DNA from 3 places in the Micromonospora sp. NPDC049107 genome. Region 3 is predicted to be linked to each of the others. Evidence: riboswitches for the same ligand, from Rfam matches in the RefSeq annotation. Region 3 holds a riboswitch; each other region holds the start of a gene.
What was found. Region 3 has a riboswitch for S-adenosylmethionine ahead of AB0B55_RS10605 (ABC transporter substrate-binding protein). Riboswitches for the same ligand answer to the same signal wherever they lie in the genome.

Region 1: linked by a shared signal. The riboswitch ahead of AB0B55_RS18650 (aminotransferase class V-fold PLP-dependent enzyme) and the one ahead of AB0B55_RS10605 (ABC transporter substrate-binding protein) in region 3 are both predicted to bind S-adenosylmethionine.
Region 2: linked by a shared signal. The riboswitch ahead of thrC (threonine synthase) and the one ahead of AB0B55_RS10605 (ABC transporter substrate-binding protein) in region 3 are both predicted to bind S-adenosylmethionine.

What each region holds. Positions count from the first base shown of each region.
Region 1 covers NZ_JBEZEC010000007.1:159,516-162,783, forward strand. The annotation lists gene AB0B55_RS18645 (PrsW family intramembrane metalloprotease) at 1-1,187, opposite strand, end outside; SAM riboswitch class IV at 1,211-1,331, shown strand; gene AB0B55_RS18650 (aminotransferase class V-fold PLP-dependent enzyme) at 1,402-2,646, shown strand; gene AB0B55_RS18655 (FUSC family protein) at 2,656-3,268, opposite strand, start outside.
Region 2 covers NZ_JBEZEC010000007.1:179,571-182,838, reverse strand. The annotation lists gene AB0B55_RS18745 (DoxX family protein) at 1-102, shown strand, start outside; gene AB0B55_RS18740 (metalloregulator ArsR/SmtB family transcription factor) at 211-516, opposite strand; gene AB0B55_RS18735 (DMT family transporter) at 608-1,576, shown strand; SAM riboswitch class I at 1,644-1,779, shown strand; gene thrC (threonine synthase) at 1,790-3,076, shown strand.
Region 3 covers NZ_JBEZEC010000003.1:513,373-516,640, forward strand. The annotation lists gene AB0B55_RS10595 (amino acid ABC transporter ATP-binding protein) at 1-388, opposite strand, end outside; gene AB0B55_RS10600 (amino acid ABC transporter permease) at 385-1,158, opposite strand; gene AB0B55_RS10605 (ABC transporter substrate-binding protein) at 1,190-1,954, opposite strand; SAM riboswitch class IV at 2,362-2,473, opposite strand; gene AB0B55_RS10610 (amino acid transporter) at 2,560-3,268, opposite strand, start outside.

The DNA of each region.
Region 1 (3,268 bases), on a different contig from region 3:
CGGTCCAGACCGCGCAGCGTCCCGTCCCGCAGCAGGGCCAGCCGCGTCGCAGCGAGCTGGTACCCGCGCATGGCACGCGCACCGGCGTCGCCGCCGACGCGGCGTGCCCAGCTCCGGGCGGCGTGCCGACGACCCAGGCTGCTCAGGGCGGCCACCTCCGGTGGGCTCAACCAGCCGGCGCGTACGTAGTCCGGCAGCGTCCGTTCGGTGAGCCGCCCTTCCCAGGCGCGCAGCCACACGGCCAGCCCGACCACGCCGAAGAACACCGGCACCATCAGGCCCAGGAAGCCGTACAGCATGATCACGGCCTCGCCGGTGGCCTGGGTGAGCGTCGGCAGCAGGTTCCACGTGCCGTGCAGCATCATCGCGAGCAGCAGGCCGGCGATCGGGGCCAGCACCCGGACCCGCCGGTCGGCGCTCCGGGAGGCCACGCCGAGCCCCACGCCGGTCATCGAGGTGAAGAGGGGATGGGCGAACCCGAACAGGAGGATCCGCACGATGAAGATGGCGATCACCTGTTGGGTGCCGGTCGCCGGGCCGTACCGGTCGGCACCGGCCGCGTAGCCGTACCCGCCCAGGTAGAGGATGTTCTCCACCATGGCGAAGCCGACCGCGGAGAGCCCGCAGTAGACCAGGCCGTCGGTGATCCCGGACCACTCCCGGCGGCGGAACACCAGCAGCAGGATCGGGCCGAGCGCCTTGGTCAACTCCTCAATGAACGGCGCCACCAGTACGCCGGTCAGCGCGTCCGGCAGCCCCCAGTCGGCGAATCGTCCGGCGGCGAACTCGTTGACGTTCAGCGAGGCGGCGGTGGAGACGAACGCCCCCCAGGCGAAGCAGAAGACCAGGTATTTCAGGGGTTCCGGTTCGTACCGGTCGAGCCAGAGGAAGCAGGCGACCAGCACCGGAACCGGCAGGATCGCGGCGCCCACCCCGATGAGCAGCGCGTCGAGGCCGAGCGACTGACCGAGGCGGACGACCATGAAGACCGCGCACGCGGCGATGAGCAGCACCACCCCGGCCAGCACCAGGAACCGCAGCCAGCCGAAGCGGCGCGGCGGCATCCCGGGTGACGTGCCGGCGGGCGGAACCGCGGGCGGGTGCGGCGGCGACGGCAGGGGTGCACCGGGCGGGGTGTCGGCCATGCGGTCAGCGTAGCCATCCCCCGCCGGCTGGTCCGGTCGCATCCACAGCCGCTATGCTGCCGGCAGGTCACGAGCGCCAGCGTCAAGCCCCGGCTTGCTGGCCGGCAACCCTCGTCGAGTTCGCGGTGGGGTGCCCCGGGTGATGACCGGGCCCAGCCCGATCGGCGTGCTGGGCAAGCGCGGACCCCGTCCCGATGCCATACCCGGGGTCCCTGACCCCGGAGGTTCCGGCGTGTCCGTCACCCTCGTACCCTCGCTGCCCAGCCTGCCCGCTCTCGCGTCCCCGCCGTCGGCGGCGCTCGACGTGCTGGGCGTGCCCGGCGAGATCAACCTCGACTACGCGGCCACCGCGCCGTGCGCGCGGGCCGCGGCCGACGCGGTCACCGAACTGCTGCCCTGGTACGCCAGCGTGCACCGGGGCGCGGGAGCGCTGTCGCGGCGCTGCACGCTGGCCTACGAGCGGGCCCGGCAGACCGTCGGCGACTTCCTCGGCGCGGGCGCCGATGACCACGTGGTCTTCACCCGCAACACCACGGACGCGCTCAACCTGCTGGCCCGGTCGTTGCCGGCCGGCACGACGGTGGTCACCTTCGCCGGTGAGCACCACGCGAACCTGCTGCCCTGGCCGCGCGGCTCGGTACGCCTGCCGGTACCCGCCAACCCGGCCGGGGCGGTACGCGATCTCGCCGCCGCGCTGACCGAACTGCGCCGCGACAGCAACCCCGCGCTGCCGGTGCTGGTCGCGGTGACCGGGGCGAGCAACGTGACCGGTGAGCTGTGGCCGGTCGCCGAACTGGCCCGGGTGGCCCACCGGCACGGCGCCCGGATCGTCCTCGACGCGGCGCAGCTCGCCCCGCACGTCCCAGTCGACAGGCGCACGCTCGACGTGGACTACCTGGCCGTCTCCGGCCACAAGCTGTACGCCCCGTTCGGCGCGGGTGTGCTCGTCGGCCGGGCGGACTGGCTGGACGCGGCCCCGCCGTACCTCGCCGGTGGAGGGGCCACCAGCCACGTCGGGCCGGCCACCCACGACGTGACCTGGACGACCGGTCCGGCCCGGCACGAGGGCGGCACCCCCAACCTGCTCGGCGCGGTGGCGCTGGCGGCGGTGTGCGCGGCGTTGACCGACGCCGACCGGGTCGCGCTCGCCGCCCGCGAGCAGGCGTTGCTGGCCCGGCTCCGCGCCGGCCTCGCGGCCCTGCCGCACGTCGTGGAGTTGCGGACCTTCGGCCCGGACGCGCCCCGGGTCGGCATCGTGTCGTTCGTGGTCGCCGGCCAGGACTCGGCCACGGTGGCCGCCCGGCTCGCCGCCGAGCACCACATCGGCGTACGGGACGGGTTGTTCTGCGCCCACCCGCTGGCCCGGCGGCTGCTCGACGAGGCTGCCACGCGTACCGGCCGGAGGGATCTGCCGCCGACCGCGCTGCGTGCCAGCATCGGCCTGGGCAGCACCGCCGCCCAGGTGGACCGACTCCTTGCGGCGCTCGCCGAGCTGGCCTGAGGCGCGTTCTCAGCCGACTGGCGGGGCGGTGGGTGGCTTCGGCGCGTCGCCCGGCTCGGCGGGCTCACCCACCGGCCGCTCCTGGTCCCCGAAGGAGGTGCGGATGCAGCGGTTCGCCTCCTCCTGCTCGATGCCGGAGGCCACCAACAGGTCGCTGGCCGTGGTGCGGATCTGGGCGATCACGACGCTGCCGGAGAAGCCCACCCCCTCCCCGTACGCGCGGCCGGCCTCGCTGACGGCCCGCAGCGACCGCTCCCGCGCCTTCTGCGGCTCCTCCCCCGCCGCGAACTCGTGTTTGAGCAGCCGGACCGACTCGGCGAGGTGGCCGATCGCGTCCGGCATGGGGTCGGGCACCGGCTCGTCGTCCTCGATCAGGGTGACGGACCGGCGGATCAGGGTGCCGGAGTTGCGCATCGCCCGGTCGATCGGGTCGGCCGCCTCCGCGTAGTGGACGAGTTCGTCCCGGCGGTGCCAGCGGGCCGGCGACAGGGTGGCGGTCTCCTTGGCGCCCTCGATCGCCTCGCTCAGGGTGGCCAGCTCGTCCTTGTTGTTGCGCAACCGTTCCAGCGCCCGCTGGATGGTGGCGCGGTCCCCGGAGCGCAGGCCGTCGGCGGTGGCGTCG
Region 2 (3,268 bases), on a different contig from region 3:
GTCGCGACGCTCGGCGCGGGCCCGTGGGCGCTCGACTCGGTGCTCTTCAAGCGGCGTGCCGAGGTGCCGTCGATGGCCGAGCCCAGCCCGGTCAACGCCTGACCGACCCGTAACGCGCGTCGCCGGAGCCTCGGCGTGTCGGCTCCGGCGACGCGTGCGCGGACGGGTCAGCCAAAGGGCGTGGACAGGTCAGTCAAGGGCGTGGACGGGTCAGGCCGCAGGGCGGGGAGTGAGGACCGCGTCCAGGAGGCCGGGGTAGAGCTTGTCCACCTCGTCGCGGCGCAGCCGGACCAGGCGGCTCGTGCCGGCGGCCCGGGTACGCGTCAGGCCGGCCTCGCGCAGCACCTTCAGATGGTGGCTCCGGGTCGCCTTCGAGACGCCGAAGTCGAAGCTGCCGCAGGCCGCCTCGCCGCCCTCGGCGAGCGCCCGGACGATCTGCAACCGCACGTCATCGGCGAGCGCGGCCAGTACGGCGGTGACCGGTACGGCGGTCAGGTCGGGTTCGTGCAGCTCCATGTGACCAGCCTAACCCTTGTTCGACAACGATCGAACAACACCCTAAGGTCGGTGTTGTTGGTTCGAAGATACTCGAACATTGGAGCTGACGATGCGATCCCGCGCCGCCGCCTACCCGCTGCTCGCCGCGCTCGCCTGGGGTGCGATGTTCCCGATCCTGGCCACCGCGCTGGCGAGGGTCGACCCGCTCAACCTGACCACCGCCCGCTATCTGTTCGCCGCCGTCATCCTGGTCGGCATCCTGCTGCTCCGCGAGGGGTCTGCCGCGCTGCGCCTCGGCGGTCGGGGAGTCGAGGTGGTGGTGCTGGGTGTCGTCGGCTTCGCCGGCTTCAACCTGCTCACCAACCTGGCCCTCGAACACGCGGCCCCGCAGCAGATCTCCCTGTTCGTGGCGACCACCCCGATCATCACCCAACTGGTCCGGTGGGCCCGGGACGGCGTACGGCCGAAGCCTGCCCTGCTGACCCTCTCCCTGGTGGCGCTCCTCGGCGTCGGCCTGGTGATCACCCGCGGAAGCCTGGCCGGGCTCGGCCAGTTCGGTCTCGGCGGCCTCATGATGATCGGCGCGGTGCTCGGCTGGGCCATCTACACCCACGGCGCGACCCGGTTCGGCGCGTGGTCACCGCTGCGCTTCACCACGCTGACCGCGCTCGCCGGCACGGCCGCCATGGTGGTCGCGAGCATCGGCGCCGACGCCGTCGGGTGGCAGCACGCGCCGGCCGCCGCCGACCTGGTGGCGGTCACCCCCCAACTGGCGTACGCGGTGCTCGTCGCCGCCGTCGTCGCGGTGCTGGCGTGGAACACCGGCGTGCAGCGGCTGGGCGCGGCCAACGCCGCCCTGTTCATGAACCTCGTCCCGGTGACCACGTTCGTCGTGCAGATCGCCCGTGGCTACCGGCCGGAGGGGGTCGAACTGGTCGGCGCGGCGATCACCATCGCCGCGCTGGTCGCCGCGAACCTCGCGGCGCGCACCCGCACCCGGCCCTCGTCGTCGCCCCGGTCGACGGCGGTCACCGATCCCGTCGCGGTAGTCGACCCGGTGGCGGTGGCGGCCCGCTGACCCACTGGCTGGGATGCCCGGTGGAGGCGCCGGGCAACGTTGCCTAGACTTGACGGCACAACTGCATACCTCATCCAGAGGGGCTGAGGGATACGGCCCGACGACGCCCCGGCAACCACCCCGCGCGCTCACCGCTGAGCGACCCGCGGGGCAGGTGCCAATTCCGTCCCCGCCGCACCGTGCGATGCGGGGAAAGATGAGAGGACTCTCGACATGACGTCGACGCTCGCCGCCTCCGGCATCGACACCTCCGCCAGCCCCGCCCGCGCCCTCGTCTGCCGCGCCTGTTCGGCCCGCTACCCGCTCGCCGCCCAGCACGCCTGTTACGAGTGTTTCGGTCCGCTGGAAGTCGACTACGACACCGCGGCCCTCGCCACGGTCACCCGCGAGCAGATCGAGGCCGGCCCGAACAACATCTGGCGGTACGCCGCGCTGCTGCCCGCCGGGCAGGACCCGGCCACCCGGGTCACCCTCGACCCGGGGCTGACCCCGCTGGTGGCGGCCCCGCACCTCGCCGCCGAGCTGGGCATCACCGCGCCGCTCTGGGTCAAGGACGACAGCGCCAACCCGACCCACTCGTTCAAGGACCGGGTCGTCTCGGTGGCGCTGACCGCCGCGAAGGCGCTCGGGTTCACCCGGTTCGCCTGCGCCTCCACCGGCAACCTGGCCAACTCGGTGGCCGCGCACGCCGCCCGCGCCGGCGTGCCCTCGATCGTCTTCATCCCCAGCGACCTGGAGCAGGGCAAGGTCATCACCACCGCTGTGTACGGCGGCGAACTGGTCGCCATCGACGGCTCGTACGACGACGTCAACCGGCTCTGCGGCGAGCTGGTGGAGACCGACGAGTTCGAGGACACGGCGTTCGTCAACGTGAACGTCCGGCCGTACTACGCGGAAGGCTCCAAGACCCTCGGGTACGAGGTGGCCGAGCAGCTCGGCTGGCGGATCCCCGCCCAGGTGGTCATCCCGATGGCCAGCGGCGAACTGCTCACCAAGATTGACAAGGCGTTCTCCGAGCTGGTCGAGATCGGCCTGGTCGAGGCCCCGGCGGGCGGCTGGAAGGTGTTCGGGGCGCAGTCGGCCGGCTGCAACCCGATCGCGACGGCCCTGCACGCCGACACCGACACGATCATCCCGGTCAAGCCCACCGGCATCGCCAAGTCGCTCAACATCGGCGACCCGGCCGCCGGCCTCTACGCCCTGGAGGCGGTGCGCCGCACCGGCGGGTGGATGGAGTACGCCGACGACGACGAGATCCGCGCCGGCATCCGCGACCTGGCCCGTACCACCGGGGTGTTCGCCGAGACGGCGGGCGGCGTCACCGCGGCGGTGCTGCGCAAGCTGGTCGAGTCCGGCCGGCTCGACCCCACGGCGGAGACGGTCATCTTCAACACCGGCGAAGGACTGAAGACGATCGACGCGGTGGCCGCCCAGGTCGGCCCGACCCACCAGATCAAGCCGTCCCTGCGTGCCGCCCGCGACGCCGGCCTGCTCGGCTGAATCCACCGGGTGACTGGATTTTCGCTGTGAGTGTGGAAAACCCGCCGCGCAGGACTTGACGGCAGGAACCGGACGGCGCAAGATGCTCCGTGCGGGAGGGCATTTCGCCGAAGACTTTTGAAGTTCTTGCGACCCAACGCCGGAGGCGTTGTGCGAGTGTCCCTCCCGACCACGTCCGACAGGGCCAGCGAA
Region 3 (3,268 bases):
GCCCCACCAGCTCCAACTGCGCGCGGGCGACCTGGACCGCCTCGTCCTGGCCGAGCTTGCGCAGTCGGCGCAGCGCCAGCGTGACGTTGCGCAGCACGCTCAGGTGCGGAAAGAGGTTGAACTGCTGGAACACCATGCCGACCCGCTGGCGTAGCGCGTCCGGGTCGTCCCGCAGCACGCTGCGTCCGTCCAGCAGCACGTCGCCGCGGTCGGGTTCGATGAGGCGGTTGAGCGTACGCAGCAGGGTGGACTTGCCCGAACCGGACGGTCCGATCACGCAGGCCGTCGCGCCGCGGGGCACGGTCAGGTCGACGCCGCGCAGCACGCGGTTCGGCCCGAAGGCCAGGTGGACGTCGCGCGCCTGCACGCTCACCGAGGTCGTGGTCATCGCCGGTCTCCCTGCGTCGTGGCGGGCAGCGCCGTGTCGTCGTCCTCGTCGTCCGGCGCGGTGGCCGGGCGGCCGTGGCGCAGCCGCCGGTCGATCCAGTTGACGAGGTGGGTCAGCGGGACGGTCAACGCCAGGTAGAACAGGCCCGCCAGCAGCAGCGCGGATTCGTTCCCGGTGGTGGCCGCGTAGTCCTGCCCGATCCGGAACAGCTCGCGCTGGCTGGCCACCAGGCCGAGGAAGTACACCAGACTGGAGTCCTTGATCAGCGCGATGAGCTGGTTGACCCAGGCGGGCAGCACCCGCCGGATGCCCTGCGGGATGATCACCAGCCGCATCGCGTCGGCCCAGGAGAAGCCGAGCGCCCGGGCGCCCTCAAGTTGGGCGGCCTCCACCGACTGGATGCCGGAGCGGAAGATCTCCCCGATGTACGCGGCGGCGATCAGCGACAGCGCGAGGATGCCCAGCGGGTACGGTTCCGGTCCCCAGACCCGCATGCCCAGCGGCGCCAACCCGACGCCGATCAGCAGGATCGTCGCCGCGGCCGGCAGCCCTCGGAACACGTCCGTGTAGACGCGCGCCGGCCAGCGTAGCCACCGACTGCGGGAGATGCCGGCCACGGCCAGCAGCAGACCCAGCACCGTGCCGAGCAGGGCGGCGGAGACCGCCAGGATCAGCGTGTTGGGCAGCCCGACGGTCAGCATCTCGGGCAACGCCTCGCGCATCGCGTCGACGTCGAAGAACGTTTCCCAGAGGGTGCTCAACGGATCCATCGTTCGCCTCTCCTGCCGCCCTGCTCGCTCGTCACCGCCGGCCGCTCAGGAGGCGGCCGACGCGGACGCCGACGGTTGCGCCGACCCCGGACGCGGACGGGGCTGTCGCCTTGCCGCTGCCCGGCTTGAAGTCCGCCGGGATCGGCCGGCCCGGGTAGTACTGCGCCTGCAACCGGCTCCAGGTGCCGTCGGCGATGACCTCGTCGAGGGCCTTGTTCAGCGCCTCGCGCAGCTTGTCGCTGCCCTTGGCGACGGCGTACGCGGTCGGCGCCGGGCTGAGCTGCTTGGCCGCCACGGTGATCTTGCCGTTGCTGTCGGCGGCGGACTTCTCGCCGATCTCGGCCGGTGCGATCCAGGCGTCGGCCGTGCCCGCCTTGAGCTGGTTGATCGCGCCGTTGTAGTCCGGCACGCGGACCGGGTCGAGCTGCTTGCCGGTGGCGTAGTCGTCCTGGACGGTGCCCTGCACCACCACGACACGCTCGCCGGTGAGCTGGTCGAATCCCTTGATCGGCGAGCCGGCCGGCACGTCCAGCCCGAAGTAGCCGAAGTCGTACCCGTTGCCGAAGTCGACGGTCTTCTTGCGCGCCTCCGTGATGGTGATCGAGGAGCTGCCGACGTCGAACTTGTGGTTGTTGACCTGGGAGAGCAGCGCGGAGAAGTCGGTGCCGACGAACTCCACCTTCAGGCCGAGCTTGCCGGCCACGGCGGTCAGCAGGTCGTTGTCGAAGCCGGTGAACTTGCCGTCCTTGAGGTACACGTTGGGCGGGGCGTCGGTCAGCGTGCCGGCCCGCAGCACACCCGGCTGCGCCAGACCGTACGGGTTCCCGCCGCCACTCCCCGAAGAGTCACCTCCACCCGAGCAAGCACCCAGCAAACCAACGGTCAACAAAGAAACCCCAACAGCAACAAAACGAGAAGAAATACGCATAACTAACTCCAAAGGGATGCGTCGATCCCGTCGATCATGAAGTTATTGCCGCGACACGCCGGTCAGGCGGGCAACAACTTCATGATCGACGCGAAGAAGGGTGGGGCGGGGTGGGGAGGGGTCAGCGCTTTAGGCGGCGGTACACGCCGCGCTGCGCATTCGCATCAGGTCCACGTGGCGGCGCCGGGTCAGGGCCGGCGTACGCCGGACGGCCGGTGGCGTGGGGCTGAGGATGTGCATGCGGTCTCCCGGGTCTTGGTGCTGACCTGGGTGCCAGGCCACGCTTGCACCGACGTCCCGCCGGTGCCTGGTCTTCACCCGGGGCACCCCACCGCGGAGGAGGGTTGCCGGCCAGCGAGCCGGGGCTTCGCGCTGGCACTCATGACCTGCGCCGAGGCTAGCAGCAGCCACCGGTCGGTCGTCCAGCCGATATGACCACCCTCACCGGCCGCGACCCGCGCTCGGCGAGCCGGTCAGCCGGCGTGCACGTGGGGCCGGCGCGTCCGGTCCGGCTCCTGGCGGCGCAGGATCTCTCGGGTGACCGAGACGATCTCGCCCTGCCCGAACGCCAGGTAACGCAGCACGTTGCGGGCCGGGCCGCCCTCGGTCCACTCGAAGTAGATGTGGGGGCGGCGCGTGCTGCGGTCGCGGATCTCCAGCAGCAGCGCGGCCAGCGCGTTGGGCACCGAGGAGCTGGCCAGGCTGAGCACCGGGAAACGGTCGTGCGCCACGCTGCCGCGTACCAGCAACCCCGTCTCGAAGTCCGACGGATCGGTGACCCGGACCTCGACGAAGATCACGTCGCTGTCGTCGGGGAAGTCGTTGTCCGCCATGGTCTGGGCCAGCTTGTCGCGGTACTCCGCGAGGTCGCGGCGCTCCGGCTCGTGCGCGACCAGGCGGATGCGACGTCCGGAGCGCTCGTCGATCATCGCGCTCGCCAGCTCGTCGAGCTGGACGCGGTCGACCCGCAGCTCGAACGCCCGCGACACCCGCGACAGCGCCGACACCAGGATCATCGCGCCGATGAAGCAGGCGGCGATCTTCACGCCGTCGGGCCGCTCTGCCACGTTCGCCACGGTGGTGTAGACGAACGCCACCGTGATGACCCCGAACGCGACCGCGCGACCGCGCTGACGCCGCCGCCGCGCCGCGAGCGTCACGGCCGTCGCCGCCGAGGTGATC